4 regions of the Halomonas sp. YLGW01 genome follow, and region 1 is predicted to be linked to each of the others. Evidence: predicted binding sites of a transcription regulator. Region 1 holds the regulator's gene; each other region holds the start of a gene.
The links. Region 1 encodes LexA, which represses DNA repair genes until DNA is damaged. Its sites were predicted from a motif close to TACTGTNTANNTANACAGTA; they were not measured.
Positions count from the first base shown of each region.

Region 1 (4,123 bases):
AGCCGGCATCCTGGCAGTGCTGCAGTACCGCCTGGGGCGCGGCCTCGAGCCCCTCGGCCAGGCGTGCCATGGCCGGCAGCCGTGTGACACCTTCACGCAGGCGCTGCACGCGCCCGCCTTCCTGATCGATGGCCAGCAAGAGATCCGCCCGCACGGCGCGAATCGCGGCGCACAGGGCCTGCACCTGGGCGGCATCCTCGATGTTGCGGCCGAACAGGATCACCCCGCCCACTTCGGAGCGAAGGAGCAGCTCGGCCTCTTCCGACGTCAAGCGGGGACCCTCGAGATCCAGCATCACTGAACCCAGCGGTTGCGTCATGGTGGTCTTCCTTGGCGATGAAGGGGGAGGATTCTAGAGCAATGTCTTTCCGGACGACAGACGCGGCTCAGTCATGCAGCCAGACCGGCGTTCCGGGTACGGAAGCGGCGAAGACCTCAAGCAGGGCCTCGTCGCGCAGGCGAATGCAGCCATGGGAGGCGGCCACGCCCATGGGCTCGGTGGGCGGCGTGCCATGCAGGTAAATGTAGCGGCGCTGGGAGTCGACGTCACCGCCGCGGTTATGACCGGCCTCGAGGCCGCACAGCCAGAGGATGCGGGTGAGGATCCAGTCACGCTTGGGATGCGCGGCGGCAAGCTCGGCCGAATAGACCTCGCCGGTGGGCCGGCGGCCACGGAAGACGCAGCCCAAGGGCTGCCCCTCGCCGATGGCGGCGCGCACATAGTGCCAGCCGAGCGGCGTCTGGCCGCTGCCCTCTTCTTGCCCATGGCCGGCCAGGCCACTGGAGATCGCATACTCGCTCCGGCGCTCGCTGCCCTGCCAGACGACAAGGCGCTGCGTCATCACATCGATCTCGAGCCAGGGGCCATCGGCCGGTGGCAGTGTCGTGAGTCGTGGCGTGCGCATGGCTTCTACCCCACTGCCTGAGCGGGTTCGGCGCCATCCTCGGGCAATGGCGCCTGAAGGGCGGCCACCACCACCGGGCGCAGACGACGAATCAGGTCGCGCACGCTGACATGCTCGTCGAAATCCTTCTCGGCGATGTCGCGCAGGGCATCCAGGCCGGACAGGGTAAAGATCACCGTGCCGAGCACGAAGTGAAGGCGCCAGAAGCGTTCGGCATCCGGCAGTTCGGGGGTGGCCTTGCGCACCAGGTCGGTGAAGCGGGTAAAGACGCTGCCGTAGTGCTCCTGAATGTAGCGGCGCAGATGGCCCTGAGCCTGACTGTAGGCGAGCCCCAAGAGCTTCATGAAGACCTTCAGGCTGTTACGCTCGGCAGGTACCTCCAGCACCGTGCGCGCCATGGTCTCGAGCAGCACCTCGAGGGGAATGGTGTGGCCCTGATAGTCATGCTCCAGGGCATCGAGGGCCGTGTGGAAGCGCTCGGTGAAGGGATCGAGATAGCGCGCGAAGACCGCCTGGATCAGCGATTTCTTGGAGCCGAAGTGGTAGTTCACCGCCGCCAGGTTGACCTTGGCCTTGCCGGTGATCGTCCGCAGCGAGGTCTCGGCAAAGCCGCGCTCGGCGAACAGCACCTCTGCGGTATCGAGAATCCGCGTCACAGTATCGGTCTGGGCCATGCTCATGCCTCTCCAGCTGTCGCCAATAAACGAATGTTTTAAACAAGGTCTGATTCTATGCCGGGGGTCAGGATGTCACAATGCCGCGGAAAATCCACTCTTCAGGCTGACGAGGTGTCAAAACGTACCGTGATGCAAACGCGCCAAGGCGGGAAGGAGGAAAGGAGACAAGGTGGAAAAGTGACGAGGCGCATCAGTCCCCTCTTGCTCAATCCCGGCGTCGTCGTTGTTGAAAATGCCGAAGGTATCGAAAGCCTTCAACGCATTACTGGATGCAATCACATACTGTATACTTGACCAAACACCCCCCCAGTGACCACCGGCGGAGGCCGCATGACACGCCCCCTGACACCGCGCCAGCAGAACGTCTATGACTTCATCGTCAAGACCATGAGCGAGATGGGCTACCCCCCGACCCGCGCCGAAATTGCCCGCGCCCTGGGCTTCCGCTCCCCCAATGCCGCCGAGGAACACCTGCGCGCCCTGGACAAGAAGGGCGCCATCCGCATGGTTCCGGGCACCTCGCGCGGCATTCGTCTGCCGGCGATGGAAGCCGAGACGGCGGATGCCGAGAGCAAGGCCGCCAACGGTGCAGAGACCAGCTCTCAGGGCCTGCCGATCATCGGAGAGGTGGCGGCGGGCAGCCCGATCCTCGCCACCGCCCACATCGATCGCTACTGCCCGCTGCCGGCCGACTACTTCACGCCGCGTGCGGATTACCTGCTTCGGGTTCGCGGGCTGTCGATGAAGGACATCGGCATTCTCGAGGGCGACCTGCTGGCCGTGCATCGCACCGAGCGCATCCGCGACGGACAGATCGTGGTGGCACGCATCGAGGAAGAGGTCACGGTGAAGCGCTTCAAGCGCCAAGGGCATACGGTCTGGCTGCTGGCCGAGAACGAAGAGTTTGCGCCTATCGAGATCGACCTGCGCCACCAGGACCTGGAAATCGAGGGCGTCGGGGTGGGCGTGATCCGCGGCGGCAACGGTCAGGCGCTGCACTGATACGCACGCTTTTATGCCACTGACGGAACGACAGACATGGCCGGCACGCCAAGAAAGATCCTGCATGCCGACTGCGACTGTTTCTTTGCCGCGGTCGAGATGCGCGACAACCCTGCCCTGCGCGACGTGCCGATCGCCGTCGGGGGCGGAGTCGACCAGCGCGGGGTGATTGCCACCTGCAATTACCCCGCCCGCGCCTTCGGCGTCCGCTCGGCCATGCCCACCGCGCGCGCCCTGCGCCTGTGCCCCGATCTCGTGCTGGTACGCGGCGACTACGAGCGCTATCGCGAGGTCTCCCGCCAGATTCAGGCGATCTTCCACGAACTCACCCCGCTGGTAGAACCCCTCTCCCTCGATGAGGCCTTCCTCGACGTCAGCGAGGTGGATCACTTCCAGGGCAGCGCCACCTGGATGGCCCAGTGGCTGAAGGCCGAGGCCCTGAAGCGCACCGGCATCACCATCTCGGTGGGCGTGGCGCCCTCGAAGTTTCTGGCCAAGATCGCAAGCGACTGGGAAAAGCCGGACGGCCTGACCGTCATCACGCCCGATCACGTCGATGCCTTCATCACCGCCCTGCCGGTGACCTGCCTGCATGGCGTCGGCCCCGCCACGGCGGCCAAGCTTGAGGCGATGGGCATCGCGACCTGCGAGGACCTGCGCGCCTGGCCCCTGGAGACCCTGCTGGAGCGCTTCGGCAAGTTCGGCAAACGCCTATTCGAGCTCGCCCGGGGCATCGACGAACGGGAAGTCCGCACCCACCGCGAGCGCAAGTCGATCAGCGTCGAGACCACTTTCCACCACGACCTGCCCGACCTGGCGTCCTGCAAGGCCGCCCTTCTCCCGCTGATCGAACGCCTAGCCGGCCGCATTGAACGCCACGGCCAGCCACCGCTGGACAAGCTGTTCCTGAAGGTGCGCTTCAGCGACTTCACCCTCACCAGCCTCGAGTGCCAGGGGGCGACACCCAGTGCCGAGCTCTTCAACCGCCTGCTCCAACAGGCCTGGTCGCGGGCGGCACAACCGGTGCGCCTGTTGGGCGTGGGAATGCGACTAGTATCGGCCGATGCCCGGCGCCAGCTCTCGCTGTTCGAGGCCTTCTCTTACGAAGCGCCTGATAAACATTCTGACGAGGAGCCTGATGAGGCGTCTTACGAGGAACCTGACGACGCTTCTGACGATGCCGCAGAGGCGCTTGCCGCCCCTGCCTGCGAGGACAAGCCTGAACGGCAGTGAACCGCTCCGTGGCGATTCCTCACCACCTCCTGACCAGCTCCAACTCCTGGCCACCTCCTGACCAGCTCCTGGCCATCACGCGGTGCCTAGCCCAACAGCCATTGCCAGGCCTTGGCCTCGACCATCACCACCCAGAGCCCGAGCAGGATAAACACCAGGCACGCCAGCAAATGGATGGCACGCATCGGCAGGCGTTCGCAGAATCGTGCGCCCAGCCACAGCACCGGTGCATTGGCGGCGAGCATGCCAAGGGTGGTGCCGAGCGTCACCAGCAACACGTCCTCGAAACGCGCGGCCAGCAGCACG
Region 1 covers NZ_CP062005.1:1,377,352-1,381,474, reverse strand. The annotation lists gene nagZ (beta-N-acetylhexosaminidase) at 1-319, opposite strand, end outside; gene IEJ03_RS06480 (L,D-transpeptidase) at 387-905, opposite strand; gene IEJ03_RS06475 (TetR/AcrR family transcriptional regulator) at 911-1,579, opposite strand; gene lexA (transcriptional repressor LexA) at 1,913-2,584, shown strand; gene dinB (DNA polymerase IV) at 2,621-3,817, shown strand; gene IEJ03_RS06460 (TMEM165/GDT1 family protein) at 3,904-4,123, opposite strand, start outside.

Region 2 (4,123 bases), 1.5 Mb from region 1:
CAACGACATGATGGTGGCGCTCGGGGTGGTCGCGGACGAGGCGCGATGGCAGATGATCCACAACAAGACCGGCACTATCATCGCCATGACCCACATCCTGCTGCCGTTCATGATCCTGCCGCTGTACTCGGTGATGAAGACGATACCCCCAAGCTACATGCGGGCCGCGCGCTCGCTGGGCGGCAAGCCGTTCCTGTCGTTCCGGCGTGTCTACTTCCCGCTGACCATTCCGGGCATCGCCGCCGGCGGAATCCTGGTGTTCATCCTGTCGATCGGCTACTACATCACGCCGGCACTGGTGGGCGGCCAGTCGGGGCGCTTCATCACCAACTACATCGCCTACCACATGCAGACCTCGCTGAACTGGGGCCTGGCGGCGGCGATCGCCTCGATCCTGCTCGCCGTGGTCATCGTGTTCTACATGGTCTTCAACCGCCTGATCGGCGTCGACAAAGTCAAACTGGGGTAATGTGATGGCGATTCCTTCCTATGCCACCCGTGGCGAGCGCATCTGGCATTACGTCTTTCTCGGCCTGTGTGCGCTGATCTTCCTGTTCCTGGTCGGCCCGCTCTTGGTGATCATCCCGCTGTCGTTCAATGCCGAGCCGTACTTCACCTTCTCGGAGGCGATGCTGAGTCTAGACCCGGCGGGCTACTCGCTGCGCTGGTACCAGGACTTCTTCACCTCGAGCGAGTGGCTCAATTCGATCAAGAACAGCTTCATCGTCGGGATCTCCTCGACCCTGCTGGCCACGGTGCTCGGCACCGTCGCCGCGCTCGGCCTGTCGAGCCGGCACATGCCGGCCCGTGGGCTGATCATGGCGCTGCTGATCTCGCCGATGATCGTGCCGTTGATCATCTCGGCGGCGGCGATGTTCTTCTTCTTCTCGAAGATCCAGCTGGCCCAGACCTACCTGGGGGTGATCCTCGCCCACACGGCGCTGGGGATTCCCTTCGTGGTGATCACGGTGACGGCGACCCTGTCGAGCTTCGATACCACCCTGATCCGGGCCGCCCACAGCCTGGGGGCCAACCCGACCCGCACCTTCTTCAAGGTGGTGCTGCCGCTGGTCACGCCGGGGGTGGTATCGGGGGCGCTGTTCGCCTTCATCACCTCCTTCGACGAGGTGGTGGTGGTGCTGTTTATCGCCGGGCCCGAGCAGCGCACCATGCCGATCCAGATGTGGTCGGGCATTCGCGAGCAGATCAGCCCGACCATCCTTGCCGTGGCGACGATGCTGGTGCTGCTGTCGATGCTGCTGCTGGCGACCCTGGAGCTCCTGCGCCGTCGTAACGAGCGACTGCGTGGCATGAGCCCGAGCTGATCCTTTCTGTTCTCGGGCCAGGCCCAACTCGTCTCGTACGCTCTGACGCCGACCGTTCGCGGTCGGCGTCGTTGCTTGCGGCGAGCCGATACGAGAGGGCGCGGGCGCGCCGTGACGGGCTTTAGCCACTCCTACCGGATGTGAGGCGACATATTAGTGTTTGCCTAGGCCGGCCCTCTTGCTGAATACTGTATAAACAAACAGTATTCAGCAAGAGGCACCGCCATGCGAGCTTCCGAGATCTTCCTGGCGCACCCGGCGCCGCCCGCCCAGGGGCTGCCACACCCGCAGACCACCATCCGCGCGGGCATCTCCGGGTTTCCCTCACCGGCCGAGGACTACGTGGGCCGCACGCTGGATCTCAACCAGCGGCTGGTGAAGCGCCCCGCGGCGACCTTCTTCATGACCGTGACCGGCGACAGCATGGAGGGCTTCGGCATTCAGGATGGCGACACCCTGGTGGTCGATCGCTCGGTGGATGCCAAGCCGGGCCATATCCTGGTGGCGCTGGTGGATGGCGAGGTGATCGTCAAACGCTACGAGATCCTCGGCAAGCGGCCCTACCTGTGCTCGAGCAACGACCGCTATGCGCCGATCCCTGTCTCGGATCTGGACTGCCAGGTGTGGGGCGTGGTGCGCTCGGTGATCCACGAGTACCCGGTATGAGCCAGCCGATGATCGGCCTGGTGGACTGCAACAACTTCTACGTGAGCTGCGAGCGAGTGTTTCAACCGCGCCTGGCAGGCGTGCCCGTGGGGGTGATGTCCAACAACGATGGCTGCGTGATCGCCCGCTCCAACGAGCTCAAGGCGCTGGGCGTGGAGATGGGCACCCCGGCTTTCGAGCTGCAGCAATGGGTCCGCCAGGGGCGCATTCGCCTGCTGTCGTCCAACTACGAGCTCTACGGCGACATGTCCGCCCGGGTGCGCGAGGTGCTCGAAGAGTACTCGGCAGGCGTCGAGCCGTACTCCATCGACGAGATGTTCGTGCGCTTCGACGGCTTCGATGACGCCACCACCCTCGCCCTGGCCCGCACTCTGTACCGCAACGTGCGCCGGTTCACCGGCATCCCCGTCTGTGTGGGCGTGGCCCCCACCCGCACGCTTGCCAAGCTCGCCAACCGCGCCGCCAAGAAGCGGCCTGAGTACGGCGGCGTGTGCGTGCTGGCAGGCGATGACGACGAGACGCGCCACCTGCTCGAGCAGACCACGCTAGGCGATGTGTGGGGGGTGGGGCGGCGACTGGTCGAGCGGCTGGCCATTCAAGGCATCGAGACCGCCTGGGAGCTGCGCTGCGCCGACCCCAAGGCGATCCGCCGACGCTTCTCGGTGACGCTCGAGCGCACCGCCCGGGAGCTGCAGGGCACGCCCTGCATCGAGATGAACGATAGTGACGAGCCCCGCCAGCGCATCATGACCTCCCGCTCCTTCGGTCGCCTGACCGGCGAACCGAGCGAGCTGCAGGAAGCCATTCGCCAGCACGCCCAGCGCGGCGCCGAGAAGCTGCGCGCCCAGCAGAGTCACGCCCGCGCCGTGCTGGTGTTCCTGAAGACCAACCGCCACCGGAAGGACCTGGCCCAGTATTCCCCCAGCATCGTCACCGAGCTGCCCGAGCCCACCGACGACAGCCGCTCCATCCTCGCCGCCGCCCAGCAGGCACTCGATGCCATCTACCGCCCCGGCTATCGATTCATGAAGGCCGGCGTGATGCTGCTCGATCTGGTGGACGCCAACCGAGAACAGCTCTCGCTGCTCGATACCCCCGACCACGCCGCCGATCGCGAGCGCAGCGAACGCCTGATGAGCACCCTGGACGAGCTGAACCAGAAGATGGGCCGCGGCACCGTGCGCCTGGGCGTGCCCCGTCAGAACGCCGCCTGGCAGTTGCGCTGTGCCCACCGCACCCCGCGCTGGACGACCCAATGGGGCGAGCTGCCCAGCGCCAAGGCCTGAGAGCGGCGAGGCCACAACAGCACACCGATTGGCGGCTATTTCCTACAGCCGGGCTTCCTCCTTTTTGGCTACATTAAGGCGATAACAAGGAGGCTTTGATCATGGACAAGATCGATATGTACCCCCACCCCGATGGCGGCTGGGTGATGGCATGTGCCTGCGGTATCTCAGAGCTTCATAAGCGGGATGAAAAATACTGGTCGTTGTTCGACCTGCGCTGGCTGGATAATTATCGCTACAGGATAAGCTGTAGATCCTGCGGACAATCTTCTGACCACGCGGCATAGCAGCGAGTGATGTGCGGATAGCGCCCATTCGCACACAAACCGTACCGAGCAAGTCGATGCACTACCTCGCCGGCACAGGAAGTACAGCTGCCTCTAGCCGTCTACCGGCACCCACTCGAACCAGCCATCCGCTGGCACCAGGCACCGATGGTGGGCGAAAGCCCCGCGGAAGTAGTGGGAGGTAGCCACCTTATCGACGGTGGCGTTGATGGGCTCTGACGCCTTCTCCTTCGCCCAGTGTGGCCGATAGCTCCACCACACCTCGTCCATCACCAGCGGCACTTCATCGCTTGGGTGACGCACCACGCTGATCCAGGTGCCCGGCGCCACGTTGTATTGTGGCTTCAGCTCCCGAGGCTCCAGCGGCAGGCGCAGAGCCTTGGCGAGCTTGGGGTATGGGCTATAAAGAGCGAAGCGGCCGCACATTCTTTATCGTATTCAAACAGGTTTTGCCTTATCTTTTATATTCGGATCATCAAACTCTAACAAGCCCTGCTCTGGTTCTTCGATTATTTCCTCCTTAAAGTCACCAGCCATTGCCATTCCTAGCAACCCTTTT
Region 2 covers NZ_CP062005.1:2,924,374-2,928,496, reverse strand. The annotation lists gene IEJ03_RS13435 (ABC transporter permease) at 1-469, shown strand, start outside; gene IEJ03_RS13430 (ABC transporter permease) at 474-1,325, shown strand; gene umuD (translesion error-prone DNA polymerase V autoproteolytic subunit) at 1,551-1,991, shown strand; gene IEJ03_RS13420 (Y-family DNA polymerase) at 2,000-3,277, shown strand; gene IEJ03_RS13415 (hypothetical protein) at 3,379-3,564, shown strand; gene IEJ03_RS13410 (SOS response-associated peptidase family protein) at 3,658-3,990, opposite strand; gene IEJ03_RS13405 (hypothetical protein) at 4,003-4,123, opposite strand, start outside.
Region 2: umuD (translesion error-prone DNA polymerase V autoproteolytic subunit) is a predicted target of LexA. The motif match lies at 1,512-1,531, and genes of this name have one in related genera.

Region 3 (4,123 bases), 1.6 Mb from region 1:
GCCAGAAGTTGTCCTCGTCGAGCTTGGAGAAGCGCTCGGGATCGATGCCGATCTCGTCCTTCCAGATGCGCTCGGCCTCGTCATCGCTTACGTGGACGGTGACCCACAGCTTGTCCTTGGGCAGCCCCAGGCGCTCGGTCAGGAAGGTCCAGGCGAACTGGATGGCCTCGCGCTTGAAGTAGTCGCCGAAGCTGAAGTTGCCGAGCATCTCGAAGAAGGTGTGGTGCCGCGCGGTGTAGCCGACGTTGTCCAGGTCGTTGTGCTTGCCACCGGCACGCACGCAGCGCTGGGCCGAGGTGGCGCGCACGTAGGGACGCGGGTCGCGGCCCAGGAAGACGTCCTTGAAGGGCACCATGCCGGCGTTGGTGAACAGCAGGGTCGGGTCGTTGTCCGGCACCAGCGAGCTGGACGGCACGATGGAATGCCCCTGCTCCTCGAAGAAGGTCAGAAAGGCCTGTCTGATCTCTGCGCTTTTCATATCAAGTCCGTGGCGATAAGCGTGGTGACGCTGCGGGCGAGCGGCCGCCTAAGCGGACCGACACGGCGCGCCGGTGTCGTCGCAAACCTTGGAGTATAACGAGTCGGCGGGAAACTTTCAGGGGGGGAACAGGGGCTAGTCGTACTCGGGGACGTCCCAGGCATGCGCCTGGGCGTGGCGTAGCTGGTCGAAATCGAAGCCGCGGCCGGCGAGAAACCGCTCGCGCTTGGCACGCTCTCGGGAGCCTTCACCGGGACCGCTGAAGCGCCGGGCGAGGGTCTCGGCGGCGAGCGCGAACCAGTCGACCTCGGCGTCGTTGAGGGCCTCATCGACCGTCTCGCGCCCCACGCCGCGCTGATCGAGCTCGGCGCGCACCTTGCGAGGCCCCTGGCCGCGCTGGATGCGCGAGCGCACGAAGTGCTCGGCGAAGCGCGCATCCGACTGCAGACCCTGCTCGACCAGGGCGTCGAGACAGGCCGCCACCTCGGCCGGGGTGTGACCCTTGGCCGTTAGGCGACTCTCGAGTTCGTGGCGCGAGTACTCGCGCCGCGCCAGCAGGCGAATGGCATCGCCCCGGGGCGAGGACGGCTCGCCGCCCTCCCCCCGCGCGGCATGACCGGGCTTAAATGCCATGGATCAGGCCTTGTCGTCGAGCTCGTCGCTTGCCACCGCTTCGCCTTCGGCCTTGTCATCCTTGGGTTCGGCCTGAGTCAGCAGCTGGGCGCGGATCTGGCTCTCGATCTCTTCCATGATCGCCGGATTATCCTCGAGGTACTGGGCGGCATTGGCCTTGCCCTGACCGATCTTGCTGCCCTTGTAGCTGTACCAGGCGCCGGCCTTGTCGACCAGGTTGCACTGCACACCGAGATCGACCACCTCGCCGGCATGATAGATGCCCTTGCCATAGAGGATCTGGAACTCGGCCTGACGGAACGGCGGCGCCACCTTGTTCTTGACCACCTTGACGCGGGTCTCGTTGCCGGTCACCTCGTCGCCCTGCTTCACCGAACCGGTGCGGCGGATGTCCAGGCGCACGCTGGAGTAGAACTTCAGGGCGTTGCCGCCGGTGGTAGTCTCGGGGCTGCCGAACATCACGCCGATCTTCATGCGGATCTGGTTGATGAACACCACCATGCAGTTGGCGTTCTTGATGTTGCCGGTGATCTTGCGCAGCGCCTGGGACATCAGGCGCGCCTGCAGGCCCACGTGGGAGTCGCCCATCTCGCCCTCGATCTCGGCCCGCGGCGTCAACGCCGCAACCGAGTCGACGATGATCACGTCGACGCCGCCGGAGCGCACCAGCATGTCGCAGATCTCCAACGCCTGCTCGCCGTTATCCGGCTGGGAGACCAGCAGGTCATCGAGATTGACGCCCAGCTTCTCGGCGTAGCTCGGGTCGAGCGCGTGCTCGGCGTCGACGAAGGCGCAGGTCTTGCCCTGCTTCTGCGCCTGGGCGATCACCGACAGGGTCAGGGTGGTCTTGCCCGAGGACTCCGGCCCGTAGATCTCGACGACCCGGCCCAGCGGCAAGCCGCCGATGCCGAGCGCGATATCCAGGCCCAGCGAGCCGGTGGAGACCGATGGCATCACCACGCGCGGCGCGTCGCCCAGGCGCATCACGGTGCCCTTGCCGAACTGGCGATCGATCTGGGTGAGCGCCGCGTTCAATGCCTTGGAGCGATTGTCGTCCTGTGCCATGGATGGCCTCCTGGAGTCATCAAAGGGAAAACGATGGGATCTTAATACTGGATCTGGATACTGTATGACTGCACAGTATTATGGAGAAAAAAAACCGCCGCGCCTACCGCTCAGGAGACTTTTCCTGTGAAGCGTCGCTACTCTCGAGCCGCTCGATCAGCCCGGCCAGCGCCGCCCGCACCGCCTGCTCGCGCACCGCATGGCGATCGCCGTGAAAGTGCCGGCATACGGCCTCCTGAGCGGCGCCATCACCCCAGGCCAACCACACCATGCCCACCGGCTTGGCCTCGCTGCCGCCGCCGGGGCCGGCCACGCCGCTGATGGCAACGGCCAGGCTCGCACCGCTGTCGCGGCAGGCCCCGGCCACCATCGCCTCGACTACCGCGCGGCTGACCGCACCGTGCTCATCGAGGGTCGCCTCGGGGACGCCCAGCAGGCGGGTCTTGGCGGCGTTCGAGTAGGTCACGTAGCCGGCCTCGAAGTAGGCGGAGCTGCCACTGATCTCGGTGATGGCATGGGCGACCCCGCCCCCGGTGCAGGACTCGGCGGCGGTCACGGCCGCCCCGCGGGCAAGGCAGGCCTCACCGAGACGAGTGGCGAGCGCGGGCGTGTCGCAGGCCTCGAGGGCCGTGGTGATCTCCATCATCTTGCCTCCCTGGCGGCGGGCGGAGCCATGCTCCTGGAATGCCGGGACAGCGCCTGACGAGGCGCACCTGAGCGGGTAGAATATCGCCTTTTGCCGGCCCCTGACGAGTCACCCGTCGCGGCGCCACCATGTCCTCGCTACGACGTGCCGAATGACGCTCCAAGTAGCGCCCCAGTCGCGCCCCGCAACGCCAGCCAGAACCATCAAGGAAGCCCATGACCCAGGCCAGCGCCCAGCACACCCCGATGATGAGCCAGTTCCTGAAGATCAAGCGCGAGCACCCCGAGGTGCTGCTTTTTTATCGCATGGGGGACTTCTATGAGCTGTTCTTCGACGACGCCAAGCGCGCCGCCGCGCTGCTCGACATCACCCTGACCCAGCGCGGCCAATCGGCGGGCAAGCCGATCCCCATGGCCGGCGTGCCCTACCACAGCGCCGAGGGCTACCTGGCGCGCCTGGTCAAGGCCGGCGAATCGGTGGCGATCTGCGAGCAGATCGGCGACCCGGCCACCAGCAAGGGCCCGGTGGAGCGCAAGGTGGTGCGCATCGTCACCCCCGGCACCCTGTATGACGAGGCGCTGCTCGATGCCAACCGCGATAACCTGGTGCTGGCCGCGCACCCGCGAGGGGAGACCTGGGGCATGGCTTGGCTGGAGCTCTCCAGCGGGCGCTTCAGCGTGCTGGAGGTCGAGGGCGAGGCCGAACTGCTCGCCGAGGTGCAGCGCCTCGACCCGGCCGAGCTGTTGATCGCCGACGGCCAGGAGCTTCCCCCGTCGCTTGCTGAGCGCCGCGGCCTGCGTCGCCAGAGCGACTGGCTGTTCGACCTCGAGTCGGCGACGCGCACCCTGTGCGACCAGTTCGCCGTGCAGGACCTGCGCGGCTTCGGCTGCGCCCATCTCGAGGCCGCCATGACCGCCGCCGGCGTGCTGATCGACTATGCCCGGGATACCCAGCGCTCTCACCTGCCTCACGTCACCGCCATCGGCGTCGAGAACCGGGACGACGCCGTGGTCATCGATGCCGCCAGTCGGCGCAACCTGGAGATCGACACCAACCTTGGCGGCAGCGGCGACAACACCCTGGCCAGCGTGCTGGACACCACCGCTACCGCCATGGGCTCGCGACTCATGAAGCGCTGGCTGAACCGCCCGCTGCACGACCGCCCGCGGGTACTGGCCCGCCAGGCCGCGGTGGCACTGCTCGCCGACGACGAGGCCTTCCTGCCCCTGCGCGAGGATCTGAAGGCGATCGGCGATGTCGAGCGCATCCTGGCTCGCGTGGCGCTGCGCAGCGCCCGTCCC
Region 3 covers NZ_CP062005.1:3,020,850-3,024,972, forward strand. The annotation lists gene alaS (alanine--tRNA ligase) at 1-478, opposite strand, end outside; gene IEJ03_RS13860 (regulatory protein RecX) at 614-1,111, opposite strand; gene recA (recombinase RecA) at 1,115-2,176, opposite strand; gene IEJ03_RS13870 (CinA family protein) at 2,280-2,819, opposite strand; gene mutS (DNA mismatch repair protein MutS) at 3,038-4,123, shown strand, end outside.
Region 3: recA (recombinase RecA) is a predicted target of LexA. The motif match lies at 2,235-2,254, and genes of this name have one in related genera.

Region 4 (4,123 bases), 1.2 Mb from region 1:
CACGTCGAGCAGCAGCACGTCCTTGACGTCGCCGCCCAGTACGCCGCCCTGGATGGCAGCACCCACGGCCACGGCTTCGTCCGGGTTAACGTCCTTGCGGGCGTCCTTGCCGAAGAACTCGGCGACCTGCTTCTGCACCATCGGCATGCGAGTCTGACCGCCCACCAGGATCACGTCGTCGATCTCGGACGCGGACAGGCCGGCGTCGGACAGGGCGGTCTTGCAGGGCGCCATGGAACGCTTGACCAGGTCCTCGACCAGCGACTCGAGCTTGGCACGGGTCACCTTGACGTTGAGGTGCTTGGGACCGGTGTTGTCGGCAGTGACGTACGGCAGGTTGACGTCGGTCTGCTGAGCGCTGGACAGCTCGATCTTGGCCTTCTCGGCGGCTTCCTTGAGGCGCTGCATGGCCAGGTTGTCGCCGGAGAGGTCGATGCCGCTGTCGGCCTTGAACTGATCGACCAGGTAGTTGATCAGCTGCATGTCGAAGTCTTCGCCACCCAGGAAGGTGTCGCCGTTGGTGGCGAGCACTTCGAACTGGGTCTCGCCGTCGACGTCGGCCACTTCAATGATGGAGATATCGAAGGTACCGCCACCCAGGTCATAGACCGCGATGGTCTTGTCGCCGCGGGCCTTGTCCATGCCGTAGGCCAGGGCAGCCGCGGTCGGCTCGTTGATGATGCGCTTGACCTCGAGGCCAGCGATGCGACCCGCGTCCTTGGTGGCCTGACGCTGGGAGTCGTTGAAGTAGGCCGGCACGGTGATCACCGCCTCGGTCACTTCCTCGCCCAGGTAGTCTTCGGCGGTCTTCTTCATCTTCTTAAGGACTTCGGCGCTGACCTGCGGCGGTGCCAGCTTCTTGTCCTTGACCTGTACCCAGGCGTCGCCGTTGTCGGCTTCGGTGATGGTGTAGGGCACCATCTTGATGTCCTTCTGGACGACATCGTCCTTGAAGCGACGGCCGATCAGGCGCTTGATCGCGTACAGGGTGTTCTGCGGGTTGGTGACGGCCTGGCGCTTGGCCGCCTGACCCACCAGCGTCTCGCCATCATCGGTGTAGGCGATGATGGACGGCGTGGTGCGGCCACCTTCGGCGTTCTCGATGACTTTGGCGCTGTCGCCGTCGAGAACGGCGACACAGGAGTTGGTTGTCCCCAGGTCAATACCGATGATGCGTCCCATAGGAAATCCTCGAAAAGTCGTTGCTTTGATCCGTTACTCGCGGCAAATGCCGCGGGGTTGTCGTCTATGTGGGGGCCGCTGAAATCATTTCAAGCCCTTTTTTTGACGACGCGTGCTGTTTTGCTGTCGTGGGGGGCGGCGCACCACGGCATGGCGCGCCTGCCCGGCCTTAACCGGCGGCCTGGCTGACCACGACCATCGCCGGGCGCACCAGGCGACCGTTGAGCAGGTAGCCCTTCTGCATCACCTCGATGACGGAGTTGGGCTCGACATCGGGGGAAGGCACCATGGTCAGCGCCTCGTGGAACTGCGGGTCGAACGGTTCGCCCTGCGGGTCGACCTGCTCGACGCCGAACTTGCCCAGCACGTCGATCTGCATCTTCAGGGTCATGGACACGCCCTCGCGGTGGGCGTCGCTGGCGCCGTCTTCCATGGCCTCCAGCGCCTTCTCGAGGCTGTCGACCACCGGCAGTAGCTCCTTGACGAACTTCTCCAGCGCGAACTTGCGCGCCTTGTCGACATCCTGCTCGGCGCGGCGACGCACGTTCTGGGCCTCGGCCGCGGCACGCAGCTGCTGGTCCTTGGCTTCCTTCAGGCTCTCCTCGAGCTCTTCGACCTTCGCGGCCAGCACGTCGGCCTCGGCGTTCTCGATGACCTCGGCGTCGGCCTGAGCCTCGGCCTGGACTTCGGCGCTCTCGGAGGCCTCCTGCGGCTCGACTTCGCCCTCGGCGGCGGCTTGCTCCAGTTCGGCTTCTTCCAACGGAGTCTGGGGTTCTTTGGCCATGAGCATCTCCTGACGTCGAAAGGCGGCCCAAGGCCGCCCTGGCAGCTGAATGGGTCAACTGGATGGGTGAACTCCCGCCTATATGGGGATGGTCACGGCGAACTCAAGGCATGGCGTGGCGACGTTGACGCTGGCGATTGAAGGGGGGCATGGACTACTGTATAAACGCACAGACCACGACGCGAGACGGCGGGACAGAACCCATCACGTGCGGGAGATAGCCATGCTGGTGCAGCTTGCCATTCAGGACTTTGCCATTGTCGAGCGCCTCGACCTGGAGCTTTCCGGCGGCATGACCGCCATCACCGGCGAGACCGGCGCCGGCAAATCGATTCTACTCGGCGCCCTGGGGCTCTGCCTCGGCGAGCGCGCCGATGCCGGCAGCGTGCGCCACGGCGCCGAGCGGGCCGACCTGAGCGCCCGCTTCGACATCAACGCCCTGCCGGCGGCCCGCGCTTGGCTGGAAACCCGCGAACTGCCCGCCGACGACTGCCTGCTGCGCCGGGTGATCACCAAGGCAGGCCGCTCCAAGGCCTGGATCAATGGCCAGCCGGCCACCGTCGCCGATCTCAAGGCGCTCGGCGAGCACCTGATCGAGATCCACGGTCAGCACGCCCATCAGGCGCTGCTGAACGAAGACACCCACCTGCGCCTGCTCGACGACTTCGCCGGCCACCGTCCCGCCGTGACCCAACTGGCCGAGACCTTCCGTGCCTGGCAGGCGAGCCGTCGGCGCCTGAAGCGCCTCGCCGAAGACGGCGACGAGATCCAGGCCCGCCGCCAGCTGCTGCGCTATCAGGTCGAGGAGCTCGACCAGCTGGCGCTGGCCGAGGGCGAGCTTGCCGAGCTCGAGGAAGAACAGGAGCGCCTCGCCCATGCCGAGGAACACCTGCGCGAGAGTCAGTTCGCAAGCCAATGCTGCGAGAACGACGAAGGCGGCGCCCTGACCCTGCTCAACCAGGCCATGAGCCACCTCTCTCCCCTGCCCGGCAGCGAGAAGGGCGCCCTGGCCGAGGCCCTCGGCATGCTCGACAGCGCGCGCATCCAGATCGAGGAAGCCGCCCGAGAACTAGCCCGCTTCGCCGACGCCACCGAGCTCGACCCCGAGCGCCTGGCCCAGGTCGACCAGCGTCTCGGCGAGGTGCACCGCATCGCCCGCAAGCACCACGTGATGCCCGAGGAACTGACCGCCCTGCATCAGCGGCTGCGCCAGGAATTAGAAGGATTGGACGGGGGCGAGCACGATATCGAGACGCTCTCCGCCGAGGTCGAGGCGCTGCGCGAGGAATGGCGGGCACAGGCCAAGGAGGTCAGCGAGGCGCGCCACAAGGCGGCCAAGCGCTTCGGCAAGGAGGTACAGGGACAGCTCGCCTTCCTGGCCATGGGCAAGGCCCGCTTCGAGGTCGCCATCGAGGAGCGCACCAACCCGACGCCGGATGGCCTCGATCGCGTGCAGTTCCTGATCAGCGCCAACCCAGGGCAGCCGGCGCGGGCGCTGACCAAGGTCGCCTCCGGTGGTGAGCTGTCGCGTATCAGCCTGGCCATCCAGGTGGTGGCCGCCAGCCACTCGACGATCCCCACCCTGGTCTTCGACGAGGTCGACGTGGGCATCTCCGGCGCCACCGCCGAGATCGTCGGCCAGCTGCTCAAGCGGCTCGGTGCCAGCGGTCAGGTGATGACCGTGACGCACCTGCCCCAGGTCGCCGCCCAGGCGCACCAGCACCTGCATATCGAGAAGCAGGCCAAACGCGATACCACCCAGACGCGCATGGCGCTGCTGGATGAAGGGGGCCGCATCAGCGAACTCGCCCGCATGCTCGGCGGCGTCAACCTGTCCGAACGCACCCTGGCTCACGCCCGGGAAATGCTCGATGCCAGCCAGCGCCCGCATCACTAGCGCCAGACGACCCCACCCAGCACCCCGTTACGACCCATCACTCAGATACGACAACGCCGGCCCCGAGGGGCCGGCGTTGTCGTGGAATCTGTCGCATCAAGGCGCGCAGGCGAGACTATTCCTACGGGACTATTTCTTGTTGCCTTCCTGGCGCGTGGCCTTGGAGCCCTTGGGGCGCACATAGAGCACCAGCGCATGGTCGACGAGCTCGTAGCCATGCTCATCGACGATCTCCTGCTGGCGACGCTCGATCTGCTCGT
Region 4 covers NZ_CP062005.1:155,389-159,511, reverse strand. The annotation lists gene dnaK (molecular chaperone DnaK) at 1-1,182, opposite strand, end outside; gene grpE (nucleotide exchange factor GrpE) at 1,352-1,966, opposite strand; gene recN (DNA repair protein RecN) at 2,190-3,863, shown strand; gene fur (ferric iron uptake transcriptional regulator) at 3,993-4,123, opposite strand, start outside.
Region 4: recN (DNA repair protein RecN) is a predicted target of LexA. The motif match lies at 2,122-2,141, and genes of this name have one in related genera.